DNA from 2 places in the Pseudomonas sp. SB113 genome. Region 2 is predicted to be linked to the other one. Evidence: predicted binding sites of a transcription regulator. Region 2 holds the regulator's gene; the other holds the start of a gene.
The links. Region 2 encodes FliA, which starts transcription of late flagellar genes. Its sites were predicted from a motif close to CTAAAGTTTNNNNNNNNNNNGCCGNTAA; they were not measured.
Positions count from the first base shown of each region.

Region 1: the regulator FliA is predicted to act here: its motif matches at 3,705-3,732, upstream of AB1462_RS28680 (methyl-accepting chemotaxis protein).

Region 1 covers NZ_JBFMHW010000034.1:43,681-50,501, reverse strand. Annotated here, with positions in the region: gene AB1462_RS28695 (carbohydrate ABC transporter permease) at 1-504, shown strand, start outside; gene AB1462_RS28690 (DUF2160 domain-containing protein) at 515-787, shown strand; gene AB1462_RS28685 (ABC transporter substrate-binding protein) at 820-2,562, shown strand; gene AB1462_RS28680 (methyl-accepting chemotaxis protein) at 3,778-4,992, shown strand; gene AB1462_RS28675 (response regulator) at 5,002-5,370, shown strand; gene AB1462_RS28670 (lipid asymmetry maintenance protein MlaB) at 5,394-5,681, shown strand; gene AB1462_RS28665 (chemotaxis protein CheA) at 5,723-6,821, shown strand, end outside.
Region 2 covers NZ_JBFMHW010000007.1:162,382-171,201, reverse strand. Annotated here, with positions in the region: gene AB1462_RS11850 (chemotaxis response regulator protein-glutamate methylesterase) at 1-523, opposite strand, end outside; gene AB1462_RS11845 (chemotaxis protein CheA) at 572-2,779, opposite strand; gene AB1462_RS11840 (protein phosphatase CheZ) at 2,791-3,579, opposite strand; gene AB1462_RS11835 (chemotaxis response regulator CheY) at 3,598-3,972, opposite strand; gene fliA (RNA polymerase sigma factor FliA) at 4,144-4,884, opposite strand; gene fleN (flagellar synthesis regulator FleN) at 4,881-5,714, opposite strand; gene flhF (flagellar biosynthesis protein FlhF) at 5,820-7,136, opposite strand; gene flhA (flagellar biosynthesis protein FlhA) at 7,149-8,820, opposite strand, start outside.

The sequences.
Region 1 (6,821 bases), on a different contig from region 2:
TTTTTCTGGCTGCTGACCAACCGCATGGCGCCACCCGCAGTGTTCCTGCTGCCGTTTTTCCAGCTGTATTCGTCCATCGGCCTGTTCGATACGCACATCGCCGTGGCCCTGGCCCACTGCCTGTTCAACGTACCGCTGGCGGTGTGGATCCTGGAGGGCTTCATGTCCGGGGTGCCCAAGGAAATCGACGAAACTGCCTACATCGACGGCTACAGTTTTCCCAAGTTCTTCGTGAAGATTTTTATCCCGTTGATCGGCTCCGGCATCGGTGTGACGGCGTTTTTCTGCTTCATGTTTTCCTGGGTCGAGTTGCTGCTGGCGCGTACCCTGACCTCGGTCAACGCCAAGCCTATCGCGGCGGTGATGACCCGCACGGTGTCGGCGTCGGGGATCGATTGGGGCGTGCTGGCAGCGGCGGGGGTGTTGACCATCCTGCCCGGCATGCTGGTGATCTGGTTTGTTCGCAACCACGTGGCCAAGGGCTTTGCCCTGGGCCGGGTCTGAGGAGTCGATGATGGAATGGATGGCCTGGACCACCCCCACTGCACTGTTCTTTGGCGGCATTGCCCTGATTCTGGCGGGCATGACCACCTGGGAGCTGCGCTCGCCGAGCATCCCTCGGCGCGGCTTGCTACCGATCAGCACCACCCGTGGTGATCGCTTGTTTATCGGTCTTCTCGGCAGCGCCTACCTGCATTTGCTGGTGATCGGCGTTACCGACTGGAGCATCTGGGTAGCGTCCGCGCTCTCCCTGGTATGGCTGTTGAGTGTGATGCGTTGGGGCTAGTGCCCTTATGAATAAACAACCAGGAGGTCTCTATGTTGAATAAAAACAATAAGCTGCGACATAGCATTTCATTGGCCGCCGTACTGGCCCTCAGCGGTTTGAGCGCCACGGCCTGGGCCGATGCGTACGAAGATGCCGCGAAAAAATGGATCGGCAGCGAGTTCAAACCGTCCACGCTCACCGAAGCCCAGCAGCTCGAAGAGTTGAAGTGGTTTATCAAGGCGGCGGAACCGTTTCGTGGGATGAAGATCAACGTGGTGTCGGAAACCCTCACCACCCACGAGTACGAGTCCAAGGTGCTGGCCAAGGCCTTCAGTGAAATCACCGGCATCAAGCTGACCCACGACCTGCTGCAGGAAGGCGACGTGGTGGAGAAGCTGCAGACCCAGATGCAGTCCGACAAGAATATCTATGACGGCTGGGTCAACGATTCCGACTTGATCGGTACGCACTTTCGCTATGGCAAGACCGAATCCATTACCGACCTGATGGCCAACGAAGGCAAGGCCTTCACCTCGCCCACCCTGGATATCAAGGACTTTATCGGCATCTCCTTCACCACCGCGCCGGACGGCAAGGTCTACCAACTGCCCGACCAGCAATTCGCCAACCTCTATTGGTTCCGCGCCGACTGGTTCGAGCGTCCGGAGCTGAAAGCCAAGTTCAAGGAAAAATACGGCTATGAGCTGGGCGTGCCGGTGAACTGGTCGGCCTACGAAGACATCGCCAAATTCTTCAGTGAAGACGTCAAGGAAATCGACGGCAAGCGCATCTATGGGCACATGGACTACGGCAAGAAAGACCCGTCCCTGGGCTGGCGTTTCACCGATGCCTGGTTCTCCATGGCCGGTGGCGGCGACAAGGGCCTGCCCAACGGTTTGCCGGTGGACGAGTGGGGCATCCGCGTGGAGGACTGCCACCCGGTGGGCTCCAGCGTGACCCGTGGCGGTGACACCAACGGCCCTGCCGCGGTGTTCGCCACGCAGAAATACGTGGACTGGATGAAAGCCTACGCGCCACCGGAAGCGGCGGGCATGACCTTCTCCGAATCCGGCCCGGTGCCGTCCCAGGGCAACATCGCCCAGCAGATCTTCTGGTACACCGCGTTTACCGCCGATATGACCAAGCCGGGCCTGCCGGTGGTGAACGCCGACGGCACGCCGAAGTGGCGCATGGCGCCGTCGCCGGTCGGGCCGTATTGGGAAAAGGGCATGAAGAAGGGGTATCAGGACGTGGGTTCCTGGACGTTCCTCAAGTCGACGCCGGAGAAGCAGAAACTCGCGGCCTGGCTGTATGCGCAGTTCGTGACCTCGAAAACCGTGTCGCTGAAGAAAACCATCGTCGGCCTGACGCCGATTCGTGAGTCCGACATCAACTCACAGGCCATGACCGACATGGCGCCGAAACTCGGTGGCCTGGTGGAGTTCTACCGCAGCCCGGCGCGGGTCGAGTGGACCCCGACCGGCACCAACGTGCCGGACTACCCGCGCCTGGCGCAACTGTGGTGGAGCAACATCGCCGCCGCCGCCAGCGGCGAGAAAACCCCGCAACAGGCCCTCGACAACCTGGCCAAGGAGCAGGACGCGATCATGACGCGCCTGGAACGCTCCAAGGTGCAGCCGGTATGCGGCCCGAAAATGAACCCCGAGCGTGACGCGCAATACTGGTTCGACCAGCCGGGCGCGCCGAAACCGAAACTGGCCAACGAGAAACCAAAAGGCGAAACCGTGGCCTACGGCGACCTGCTCAAGCAGTGGGAGGCAGCGCGTAAGTAAACGTCCCCGGGCGTGGAACACAAAACGGCACCCAGGTGCCGTTTTGTTTTGTTGCAAACATAAAGCTGCTGCGCGCGTTAGTCAGGCAATCCTGAGTATGGGTAGCTTACTCTCGTGGAGGCCTTCGGGCCGACCATGTCGTTGGCTTTGACCGAGTACATATCCGTTGCTGCGGTAACGGCTGCCTATGGTTCCGCTCTTACAGCGGGTCACTTTTGGAAAGACCCAAAAGTAACCAAAAGGTCTTCGCCCCAACACTCGGCACCTCGCCTAGGCTCGGTGTGCCCTCACTCCGGCTTTGGAGCGTGGGCCGCCGCGATGGGCCATCCATGGCCCAGCGCGGCTAACCCGGCGTCCTGCCGGGTTACCCACGCTCCAAAGCCTGCGTTCGGCCAGCGTGTTTGACGGGGCGATTTGAGATCAAAAGCCAAAGCGCGGCGGCCTTAGAGCCGACCGGAGTTGGGTCTGGTGTACTGGGTTAAAAATGTGGGAGGGGGCTTGCCCCCGATAGCGATGAGTCAGTCAACCCAAGTATCACTGACCCACCCTCATCGGGGGCAAGTCGAATCGTCGCACCGCCCCTCCCACATTTGGATCTCCATCCAGCAGGTAGACCTCAGCCTGCTTTTGCTCTGCTTTTGCTCTGGCTTTTGATCTTGATCCTAGGCGCCCCGTTAACCACGCTGGCCGAACGCAGGCTTGAATCCGTGGGTAACCCGGCAGGACGCCGGGTTAGCCGTCCTGGGCCAAGGATGGCCCATGACGGCGGCCCACGGATTCAAGCCTTCGTTCGGGCATACCGAGCCTAGGCGAGGTACCGAGTGGTGGGGCAAGAGCCCTTTGGTTACTTTGGGGCTCTTTTCCAAAGTGACCCGCCGTAAGGGCGGAACCAATATCAGCCGTTACCGCAGCAACGGATATGTACTCGATAAAACCCAACGACATGGTCGGCCCAAAGGCCGCCACGGAACCAACCTCCCTCACCACAGCGAGATTTTTCAGCCTGAAAGACAGACTCGCTAGCCAGCGCTGCAACAACCCCCTGTTCCGTAAACCACCGCTGATCCTTCAGCAACAAGGCTCCAGGACTGCCAAGCCTGTCACCCACCGGTCATAAACCAGACGGAAGGCACCTAAGTCGCCTCAAGTTGCGAGGTACCGAGCAGATAATAACTAAGTCACCTACATCCGCAACAACGTTCAAGGATCGAACTCATGCCCCAGCGCCATTCCAGCAGCATGCCTCTTCCCGTTTATCCACGTTTTCGCTGGTTCGCTTTGATCCCGGTCGTGCCTGCCGTTTTGTGGATACTCGTGCAATCAACCTCGCCGGCCAATCTGTTGGCCTGCACAGTACTGGTGCTGATCGGCATCGGTGCCTGTGCCTGGAGCGCGGGTTCGCAGCGCAACGCCATGCTGCGAGCGATTGCGCGGGCGCAGGCGGATCAGTCAGAGGTGGACGCGGCGCACAACGGCATGGCCTCTCGTGCACAGCTCGATGAGGTATTGCTGGGCGCCATGCCGATCTGGGCCAAGCAGGTGGAAAGCTCGCGGCATCAGACCGAAGAAGCGATTGTGAGCCTGGCCAACCGTTTCACCGGGATCGCCGCACGATTGCAGGAAACGGTACAAGCCTCGCAGCACGCGGCCGGCGAACTGGATGGGCAGGCCGCCGACGGCGCGCTCGAGGTGCTGGCCCGCAGTGACAGCGAGCTGAGCCAGGTGATCAATTCGCTCAAGGCCACTCAAACCAGCCGTGACCAGACCCTGGCCCAGGTCCGCAGCCTTACCGCCTACACCGGCGAACTGCGCACCATGGCCGCCGATGTGGCGGCGATTGCCGCACAAACCAACCTGCTGGCCCTCAACGCAGCCATCGAGGCGGCGCGGGCCGGTGAGGCCGGGCGCGGCTTCGCGGTGGTGGCCGATGCGGTGCGCAGCCTGTCGAGCAAATCCAGTGAAACCGGCCAGCAGATGTCGGCCAAGGTCGACATCATCAATAACGCCATTACTCAATTGGTGCAGGCCGCGTCCAGCAATGCCGACCAGGACAGTCATTCAGTGGCCGAGTCCGAAAACAGTATTCAAGTGGTGCTCGAACGCTTCCAGAACATCACCGGGCGTTTGGCCGAATCCGCTGACCTGCTCAAGCAGGAAAGCTACGGCATCCGGGATGAGATGACTGAGGTGTTGGTCAACCTGCAGTTCCAGGACCGGGTCAGCCAGATCCTCAGCCACGTGCGAGACAACATGCACGCCCTGCATGACCACCTCCTGCAGGCCAGCCAGGCCCCGGACCAGGCGGTGGCCGTCGACGCCCGCCAATGGCTGGCGCGCATGGAAGCCACCTATGCCACCGACGAGCAACGGCGCCTCCATCGTGGCGAAGCGGCCGTGCAGCAGAATTCTCAAGACATTACTTTCTTTTAGGAGCACATCATGGCGAAGAATGTATTAGTGGTCGACGACTCCAGCAGCGTGCGGCAGGTGGTCGGCATTGCCTTGAAAAGCGCCGGTTACGACGTTATCGAGGCCAGCGACGGCAAGGATGCCCTGGGTAAGCTGACCGGGCAGAAAGTGCACCTGATCATCAGCGACGTGAACATGCCCAACATGGACGGCATCACCTTCGTCAAGGAGGTCAAGAAGCTGGCCAACTACAAGTTCACCCCGATCATCATGCTGACCACCGAATCCCAGGAGTCGAAGAAGGCCGAGGGCCAGGCCGCCGGCGCCAAGGCGTGGGTGGTCAAGCCGTTCCAGCCGGCGCAGATGTTGGCAGCGGTGTCTAAACTGATCCTGCCCTGATCCCCGGCGCCAGGGAGGCTCCCATGCCGATAAGCACTGAAACAGTCGACGACACTGCCCGCGTGTGCATTGACGGCGAGCTTACGATCTACACCGTAGCGGAACTGGCGGGTGCGTTGCTGCCGCAGATAGGCGCGGCACCCCGCCTGGAGTTGGACCTGTCGCAGGTCACGGAAATGGATGGCGCCGGCCTGCAGTTGCTCGCCGTCATCGGGCGTGAAGCCGGCATCGCCGGTACAGCCTTGAGCGTGACCGGCCAGAGCCAGGTGGTTATGCAGGCGCTCCAACTGTGTCGCAGCGCGGCTTCATAGTCAGCGCTTCCCACGTTTTTTGATCGACAAGGAAAGTCCCGGTGAGCATCAATCTCGATCAGGCACAGCAGACATTTATCGTAGAGGCGCGCGAGCTGTTGCAGGCCATGGAGCAATCCCTGCTGCAACTGGAAAGCGAGCCCGGCGACCAGGATGCCATCGGCGCGATTTTCCGCGCCGCGCACACCATCAAGGGTTCGGCGGGCCTTTTCGGTCTGGCGTCGATCGTGGGGTTCACGCATATCGTCGAAGACGTGCTTGACCGCCTGCGCGAAGGCAATGTGGCGGTGGACGCCGCATTGATCGCGCTGCTGCTCAAGTGCGGCGACCACATGCTCGAACTGGTCGAAGTGGTCGCCAACCGCGGTGAGGTGCCGACGCCTGCCGCGCTGGAGCGCGGTGAGGCATTGCGCGAGGCACTGAGTGCCTATCAGCCGATGCGAACCGCCACTGCCAGCGTCGAAACCGTCGAGGTGGCCGACGACGCGGCGGTCGAAGTGCTCTGGCACATCTCCCTGCGCTTCGGCGTGGACGTGTTCCGTAATGGCATGGACCCACTGTCATTCCTGCGCTACCTCGAGACCTTGGGGCAGGTGATGCAGGTCCTCACCCTGACCGATAGCATCCCGCCAATCGACAGCTGGGACCCGGAAAGCTGCTACCTGGGGTTCGAGATCGAGCTGCGCTCCACGGCCAGCCACGCCACCCTCAACGAAGTGTTCGACTTCGTGCGTGACGACTGTGAAGTGCACATCAGTGCTGTCGACGAAACGCCCGACAACACGGCGGCCATGGCTGACGACCGGGGCACGCAGGCAGAGCCCGGCCTTGTGAGCGCCGCACCGCAGCGTCCGGCAGCCAGCGAGGCGAAAAATCGCGACGGCAATTACGTGCGCGTCAACGCCGACAAGCTCGACGAGTTGATCAACCTGGTCGGCGAGCTGGTCATCGCCAGCGCCGGCGCGAACCTGCTGGCCCGTTCCAGTAACAACGACCCCTTGCAAGAGGCCGCCTCGACGGTATCGGGGCTGGTCGAAGAGATCCTCGATGGCGCCCTGCATTTGCGCATGATCCCCATCGGCGACACGTTCAACCGCTTCCGCCGCGTGGTGCGCGATATCAGTCAGGAGCTGGGCAAGG
Region 2 (8,820 bases):
CCGGTGGTGCGGCAGGCCGTGCAACCGGTGCCGGCGCCGGGCGACCGAATGAGGAACTGCTCGGCGCAGCCGGTGCAGCAACCGGTGCCGGCGTAGGGGCTGGCGCGCTGAACAGGCTGCGGCGGTTGCTGCGGGAAATACTGTGGACTTTCTCGCACAGCAGTTGCTTGACCTTCTCGGGGTTGCGCGAGATGTCTTCGAAATTCTTCGGCAGGAAGTCCACCGCACCCGCATCCAACGCGTCGAGGGTCACTCGGGCGCCTTCGTGGGTCAGCGAGGAGAACATCAATACCGGGGTCGGGCAGCGTTGCATGATGTGCCGAACTGCCGTGATGCCATCCATCATCGGCATCTCGTAGTCCATGGTGATCACGTCCGGCTTCAACGCAATGGCTTGATCAATCGCCTCTTTGCCGTTGGTGGCCGTGCCGACCACCTGGATGCTTGGATCGGCGGAAAGAATTTCCGAGACGCGGCGGCGGAAGAAACCCGAATCGTCCACCACCAGGACCTTGACTGCCATAAACACTCCGTTAGGTGGGGCGGGCTGTACCGCCCTGCCCCACCAGAATCAAATACGCCGAGCGGCGTAACGCTTGAGCATGCTCGGAACATCGAGAATCAGCGCGATCCGACCGTCACCGGTGATGGTCGCACCCGACATGCCCGGGGTTCCCTGCAGCATTTTGCCCAAAGGCTTGATGACCACTTCTTCCTGGCCAACCAGTTGATCGACGACAAAGCCGATACGCTGGGTGCCCACGGAGAGAATCACCACATGGCCTTCGCGCTGCTCTTCATGGGCAGCCGAAGCAACCAGCCAGCGCTTGAGGTAGAACAGCGGCAACGCCTTGTCCCGCACGATCACCACTTCCTGGCCGTCCACCACGTTGGTGCGCGACAGGTCGAGGTGGAAGATCTCGTTGACGTTGACCAGCGGGAAGGCGAACGCCTGGTTGCCCAGCATCACCATCAGGGTCGGCATGATCGCCAGGGTCAACGGCACCTTGATGACGATCTTGGAACCCTGGCCCTTGGTCGAGTAGATGTTGATCGAACCGTTGAGCTGGCTGATCTTGGTCTTCACCACGTCCATGCCCACGCCACGGCCCGACACGTCGGAGATCTCGGTCTTGGTCGAAAAGCCAGGGGCGAAGATCAGGTTGTAGCACTCAGTGTCGGTGAGGCGGTCGGCGGCGTCCTTGTCCATCACGCCACGCTTGACCGCGATATTGCGCAGAATGGTCGGGTCCATGCCCTTGCCGTCATCGGTGATCGACAGCAGGATGTGGTCGCCTTCCTGCTCCGCCGCCAGGATCACCTTGCCGCCACGGGACTTGCCCGAGGCTTCGCGTTCTTCCGGGGTTTCGACACCGTGGTCGACAGCGTTGCGCACCAAGTGGACCAGCGGGTCGGCCAGGGCCTCGACAAGGTTTTTGTCGAGGTCGGTTTCTTCACCCACCAGTTCCAGGTTGATCTCTTTCTTCAGCTGGCGCGCGAGGTCGCGAACCAGGCGCGGGAAGCGGCCGAAGACTTTCTTGATCGGTTGCATCCGCGTTTTCATCACCGCGGTTTGCAGGTCGGCGGTGACCACGTCGAGGTTCGACACGGCCTTCTGCATGGCTTCATCGCCGCTGCTCAGGCCCAGGCGCACCAGGCGGTTACGCACCAGTACCAGTTCGCCGACCATGTTCATGATGTCGTCCAGCCGCGCGGTATCGACCCGTACGGTGGTTTCGGCTTCACTGGCCGGTTTTTCCGCGACCGGTGCGGCGGCGGCACGCGCTGGCGCCGGGGCAGCAGCCGGCGCAGGCGCAGGCTTGGCGGCTGGCGCGGCGGCGGCTTTGGCGGCAACCGGTGCCGCCGTGGCCGCAGCGGCGGCTGGGGCTGGGGCGACTTCGGTGAACTTGCCCTTGCCGTGCAGATCGTCCAGCAGCGCTTCGAATTCGTGATCGGAGATCAACCCATCGTCCGCCGGCTTGGCACCGGCAGCCGGTGCTGCGGCTGTAGCGGCGACTGCCGGCAAGGCGTCGGCCGCGAAGGTGCCCTTGCCATGCAATTGGTCGAGCAACGCTTCGAATTCGTCGTCAGTGATGTCGGTGCTGGCAGGCGCGGCAGGCGCATCCGCAGCAGCGGCGGCAGGGGCCACGGCATCAGCCGCGAACTGGCCTTTGCCGTGCAATTGGTCGAGCAAAGACTCGAACTCAGCGTCGGTAATGTCTTCGCTGCTCGGCGCGGCAGCCGGGGCAACGGCTGCCGGCGCTTCGGCCTCGGCCTTGACGGCGCTGAGGGAGCTGAGCAGTTGCTCGAACTCGCTGTCCGTCACATCCGCTTCAGGCTCCGCCACCGGTTCCGGTGCGGCTTCGACCACCGGCGCTGCCGAGGTGTCGGCCGGCTCTGCGTAGCGCGCCAGGGCGGCCAGCAGTTCCGGAGTGGCTGCGGTGATCGGGGCACGCTCGCGAACTTCGCTGAACATGCCGTTGACCGCATCCAGTGCTTCGAGAATCACGTCCATCAACTCCGAATCAACGTGACGCTCACCCTTGCGCAGGATGTCGAACACGTTCTCGGCGATGTGGCAGCACTCCACCAGCTCATGGAGCTGGAGGAAGCCGGCGCCCCCTTTTACAGTATGAAAACCGCGAAAAATTGCATTGAGCAGGTTCGCATCATCCGGGCGGCTTTCCAGCTCGACCAGTTGTTCGGACAGTTGCTCTAAAATTTCGCCGGCCTCTACAAGGAAATCCTGAAGGATCTCTTCATCGGCGCCGAAGCTCATGTGGGTGCTCCTTAGAAGCCTAAACTGGATAACAGGTCATCTACGTCATCCTGACCTGACACAACGTCTTCACGTTTATCGGCATGAATCTGCGGACCTTCACCCTTGGCGAGATGTTTTTGTGGATCTTTTTCAGAGAGGATCGCTTCGCGGTCATGTTCGATGCCGGCAAAACGGTCGACCTGGCCGGCCATGAGTACCAATTTGAGCAGGTTGCTTTCCACTTCGGTGACCAACTGGGTCACACGCTTGATCACCTGACCGGTCAGGTCCTGGTAATCCTGGGCGAGCAGAATGTCATTGAGGTTGCTGGAAACCGTGCGGTTTTCCTGCTCGCTGCGTGACAAAAACCCTTCAACCCGACGGGCCAGCTCACGAAACTCTTCTGCACCGACTTCACGGCGCATGAAGCGGCCCCAGTCAACGCTCAGGGCCTGGGCTTCCGTGGCCATGCCGTTAACCAGAGGCGTGGCGTTTTCCACCAGGTCCATGGTGCGGTTGGCCGCCGCCTCGGTCAGCCTGACCACATAGGACAGGCGTTCGGTGGCGTCGGTGATCTGCGAAATCTCTTCGGCCTGGGGCATGTGCGGGTCAATCTGGAAATTGACGATCGCACTGTGCAGCTCGCGTGTGAGCTTGCCCACTTCCTGGTACAGGCCGCGGTCACGGGTCTGGTTAAGCTCATGGATTAACTGCACAGCGTCGCCGAAATGGCCTTTTTCAAGGCTGTCGACCAACTGGTGAGCATGCTTTTTCAGGGTCGACTCAAAGTCGCCCTGTGACGTTTCTTTATGCTCCATAGCTCCCCCGCGATGGCATTAGCCGTGGATGCGTTCGAAGATCTTTTCGATCTTCTCTTTCAAGGCCTGTGCAGTGAATGGTTTGACTACGTAACCGTTGACCCCGGCCTGGGCGGCTTCGATGATCTGTTCACGCTTGGCTTCGGCGGTCACCATCAACACGGGGAGGCTGCGCAATTTTTCGTCGGCACGCACGTGGCGCAACAAGTCGATACCGGTCATGCCCGGCATGTTCCAGTCCGTTACCAGAAAGTCGATGCTCCCGCTGTTGAGGATCGGAATCGCCGTAAGGCCGTCATCCGCCTCGACCGTGTTTGTGAACCCAAGGTCACGCAACAGGTTTTTTATGATCCGCCGCATCGTTGAGAAGTCATCAACGATGAGGATTTTCATGTTCTTGTCCAATTCGACCTCCAAGCAGTCTTAAACGCGCCCAGCACCTGGACGCGCCATTTCAATCAACAGGCATTACACAAAAAGGACTGCCGGGGGCACCACGGCCCGAGCCCGCGAAGGCCTATCACCTTCGCGGTATCGCGTTGCAATGCTCCCCCACACTGCCTGTCAGCGCGCTCGCCACTCTCCCAAACGCCCCCGCAAGCGGGCGGCGCACTGGCTGTGCAACTGGCTGACACGCGATTCGCTGACCCCCAGGACCTCACCGATTTCCTTGAGGTTCAGCTCTTCGTCGTAGTACAGCGCCAACACCAACCGCTCGCGCTCCGGCAAGTTGGCAATGGCGTCCGCCAACGCCCCCTGGAAACGCTCATCTTCCAGGTCACGCGACGGCTCCATATGAGCGCTCGCGCCGTCCTCATGCAGCCCTTCGTGTTCGCCGTCCTGCAACAGGTCGTCGAAACTGAACAGGCGGCTGCCCAAGGTATCGTTCAAAATCCCGTAATAATCGTCGAGACTCAATTGGAGTTCGGCCGCAACTTCGTGATCTTTAGCGTCGCGACCGGTTTTTGCTTCAATTGCACGAATTGCGTCACTGACCATGCGGGTATTTCGGTGCACCGAACGCGGCGCCCAGTCACCCTTGCGCACCTCGTCGAGCATCGCGCCACGGATGCGGATCCCCGCATAAGTCTCGAAGCTCGCGCCCTTGCTCGCGTCGTACTTGGTCGACACTTCGAGCAGGCCGATCATGCCCGCCTGGATCAGGTCTTCGACCTGGACGCTGGCGGGCAGGCGTGCCAACAGGTGATAGGCAATGCGCTTGACCAGCGGCGCATAGCGCTCGATCAATTCGCCCTGGCTGTCACGGGCAGATTTCTTGTACACGTTATAGCCGTTCGCTGTCATAGCACCGGTCCCGCACTCGTCTGATGCACCAATCGCTCGACGAAAAACTCCAGATGCCCCCGAGGGTTGGCGGGCAACGGCCAGGTATCGACCTTCTGGGCAATAGCCTTGAACGCCAATGCGCATTTGGAACGAGGGAACGCTTCGTAGACTGCACGCTGCTTTTGCACAGCCTTGCGCACACACTCGTCGTAAGGAACCGCACCGACGTATTGTAAGGCGACATCGAGAAAGCGATCCGTGACCTTGGTCAACTTGGCGAACAGGTTGCGACCTTCCTGCGGGCTCTGGGCCATGTTGGCCAAGACGCGGAAGCGGTTCATGCCGTAGTCACGGTTAAGCAGTTTGATCAGGGCGTAGGCGTCGGTGATCGAGGTGGGTTCATCGCAGACCACCAGCAAGACTTCCTGCGCCGCGCGCACGAAGCTGACCACGGACTCGCCGATCCCGGCGGCGGTGTCGATCACCAGCACGTCGAGGTTGTCGCCGATGTCACTGAATGCCTGGATCAGGCCGGCATGCTGCGCCGGGCTCAGGTGCACCATGCTCTGGGTGCCGGAGGCGGCCGGCACGATGCGGATCCCGCCAGGGCCCTGGAGCAGCACGTCGCGCAGCTCACAGCGCCCCTCGATCACATCGGCAAGCGTGTGTTTGGGCGTCAGCCCCAGCAGAACGTCGACGTTCGCCAGCCCCAGGTCAGCATCCAGCAGCATGACGCGACGGCCAAGCTCTGCCAGGGCCAGGGACAAATTCACTGACACGTTAGTTTTCCCGACGCCACCTTTGCCGCCGGTCACCGCGATCACCTGTACGGGATGCATGCTGCCCATTTTATTTCTTTACCTTGTCTTGCTTAGACGCAGGCTACATGGCTTGGCCGCGTGAATCGCTTGCAGACCATCGATGTAGGTACATTTCACGGTGTTCATCACGCCTCAACCCACCCGTTTTGCCGGGTTGTGATAGAGGTCGGCGAACATGTCGGCCATCGCTTCCTCGCTAGGCTCTTCTTGCATTTGCACGCTGACGGCGCGGCTGACCAACTGATGACGGCGCGGCAGATGCAAATCATCCGGGATCCGCGGCCCGTCGGTCAGGTAGGCAACCGGTAGTTCATGGCTGATAGCCAGGCTCAACACTTCGCCCAGGCTGGCGGTTTCATCCAGTTTAGTCAGGATGCAACCGGCCAAACCGCAACGCTTGTAGCTGTGGTACGCAGCGGTAAGAACCTGTTTCTGGCTGGTGGTTGCAAGCACCAGGTAATTTTTCGACTTGATGCCACGCCCGGCCAGGCTTTCCAGCTGCATGCGCAATGCCGGATCGCTGGCTTGCAGGCCAGCGGTGTCGATCAGCACTACGCGTTTGCGCAGCAACGGGTCGAGCGCGTTGGCCAGGGATTGGCCCGGGTCGACGTGGGTGACCGGCACATTGAGGATACGGCCCAAGGTCTTGAGCTGTTCCTGGGCGCCGATGCGGTAGCTGTCCATGCTCACCAGCGCGATGTTATTCGCGCCGTACTTGAGCACATAGCGCGCCGCCAGCTTGGCGAGGGTGGTGGTCTTGCCCATGCCGGCAGGGCCGACCATGGCGATCACACCGCCCTCTTCCAGGGGTTCGATTTCCGGGGTGGCGATCATCCGCGCCAGGTGGGCCAGCAACATGCGCCAGGCCTGGCGAGGCTCTTCGATTTCGGTGGTCAGGGCCAGCAGGTCACGGGACAGCGGGCCGGACAGGCCAATGCGTTGCAGGCGGCGCCAGAGGTTGGCCTGGTGCGGTTTGCTGCCTTGCAGCTGGGTCCAGGCCAGCGAGCCCAGCTGCACTTCCAGCAGCTCGCGCAGGCCGTTGAGTTCAAAACGCATCGAGTCGAATACACGCTGATCGACTGCGGCGGCCGGGGCTGGCGCGGCAGGACGCGGCGGTTCGATGAACGTTGGCTCAACCAGCGGTTCGGCGGCGGTCAGCGGCAGGCCGGCGAACAATTGGCGGTTGGTGGTGGCATCGCTGTCGCCACGCATGCTCAGTTCGGCCTGGGCCGAGACGATGCGCGAAGCGGTCTTGCGCAGTTCGTCTTCGAGTTCCATGTTCGGCACACGCGGCGCCAATGCCGAGGGGGTGTAATCCAGGGCAGCCGTCAGCTCGACACCGCCGGCAATACGACGGTTACCGATAATCGCAGCATCGGCACCCAGCTCATCGCGGACCAGTTTCATGGCCTGACGCATATCGGCGGCGAAAAAACGCTTAACTTGCATAACCCACTACCCTCAGCCGTTGGGCCCTACTGTCGCGACGATAGTCACTTGCTTGTTGTCAGGAATTTCCTGATAAGCCAAAACGTGCAAATTCGGTACTGCCAGACGTCCAAACCGCGACAACATCGCCCGGACCGGGCCTGCCACCAGCAGAATCACCGGTTGGCCCTGCATTTCCTGGCGCTGTGCGGCGTCGATCAACGAACGCTGCAGTTTCTCAGCCATGCTTGGCTCCAGCAGAACGCCCTCTTCCTGGCCTTGTCCTGCCTTCTGAATACTATTGAGCAATATCTGTTCCAACCTTGGTTCCAAGGTGATCACAGGCAGCTCGGAGTCAAGCCCTACAATGCTTTGCACGATTGCGCGGGACAATCCGACACGCACCGCCGCCACCAGCGCGGCAGTATCTTGACTCTTGGCGGCATTGTTGGCGATGGCCTCGGCAATGCTGCGAATGTCGCGTACGGGCACCTGTTCGGCCAGCAGCGCCTGCAGCACCTTGAGCAGTTGCGACAACGACAGCACGCCCGGCACCAGCTCTTCTGCCAGTTTTGGCGAAGCCTTGCCCAGCAAGCCCATCAATTGCTGGACTTCTTCGTGGCCGATCAGCTCGTGGGAGTGCTTGTACAGAATCTGATTGAGGTGAGTGGCAACCACGGTACTGGCGTCCACCACGGTGTAGCCCAGGGACTGCGCCTGGCTGCGCTGGCTGATTTCGATCCACACCGCGTCCAGGCCAAAAGCCGGATCTTTGGCGGTAATGCCGTTGAGGCTGCCGAATACCTGGCCGGGGTTGATTGCCAGCTCGCGGTCCGGGTAGATCTCGGCTTCGGCCAGGATCACGCCCATCAGGGTCAGGCGGTAGGCACTGGGTGCCAGGTCGAGGTTGTCGCGGATATGCACGGTGGGCATCAGGAAGCCCAGGTCCTGGGACAGCTTCTTGCGCACGCCCTTGATCCGCGCGAGCAACTGGCCACCCTGGTTGCGGTCGACCAGCGGAATCAAGCGGTAGCCGACTTCCAGGCCAATCATGTCGATTGGCGTCACGTCGTCCCAGCCCAACTCCTTGGTTTCCTGGGCGCGGGCCGGCGATGGCAACAGTTCCTGCTGGCGCGCAACTTCTTGCAGGGCTTGGACCTTGACCGCGTTTTGCTTCTTCCAGAACAGGTAGGCACCACCGCCCGCCATGGCCGCCATGCTCAGGAACGACACATGGGGCATGCCAGGCACGATCCCCATGATCGCCATGATGCCCGCCGCCACGGCCAGCGCCTTGGGCGAAGCAAACATCTGGCGGCTGATTTGCTTGCCCATGTCTTCGGAGCCCGACGCACGGGTCACCATGATGGCGGCAGCTGTAGATAACAACAGTGATGGCAATTGCGCCACTAAACCGTCACCGATGGTCAGCAAGGCGTACACCTTGCCCGCATCGCCGAAGGTCATGCCGTGCTGGAAGATACCGACCGCCATGCCGCCGATCAGGTTGATGAACAGGATCAGCAGGCCGGCGATGGCGTCACCGCGCACGAATTTGCTGGCACCGTCCATGGAACCGTAGAACTCGGCTTCCTGGGCGACTTCCAAACGGCGGGTCTTGGCCTGGTTCTGGTCGATCAGGCCGGCGTTGAGGTCGGCGTCGATAGCCATCTGCTTGCCGGGCATCGCGTCGAGGGTAAAACGT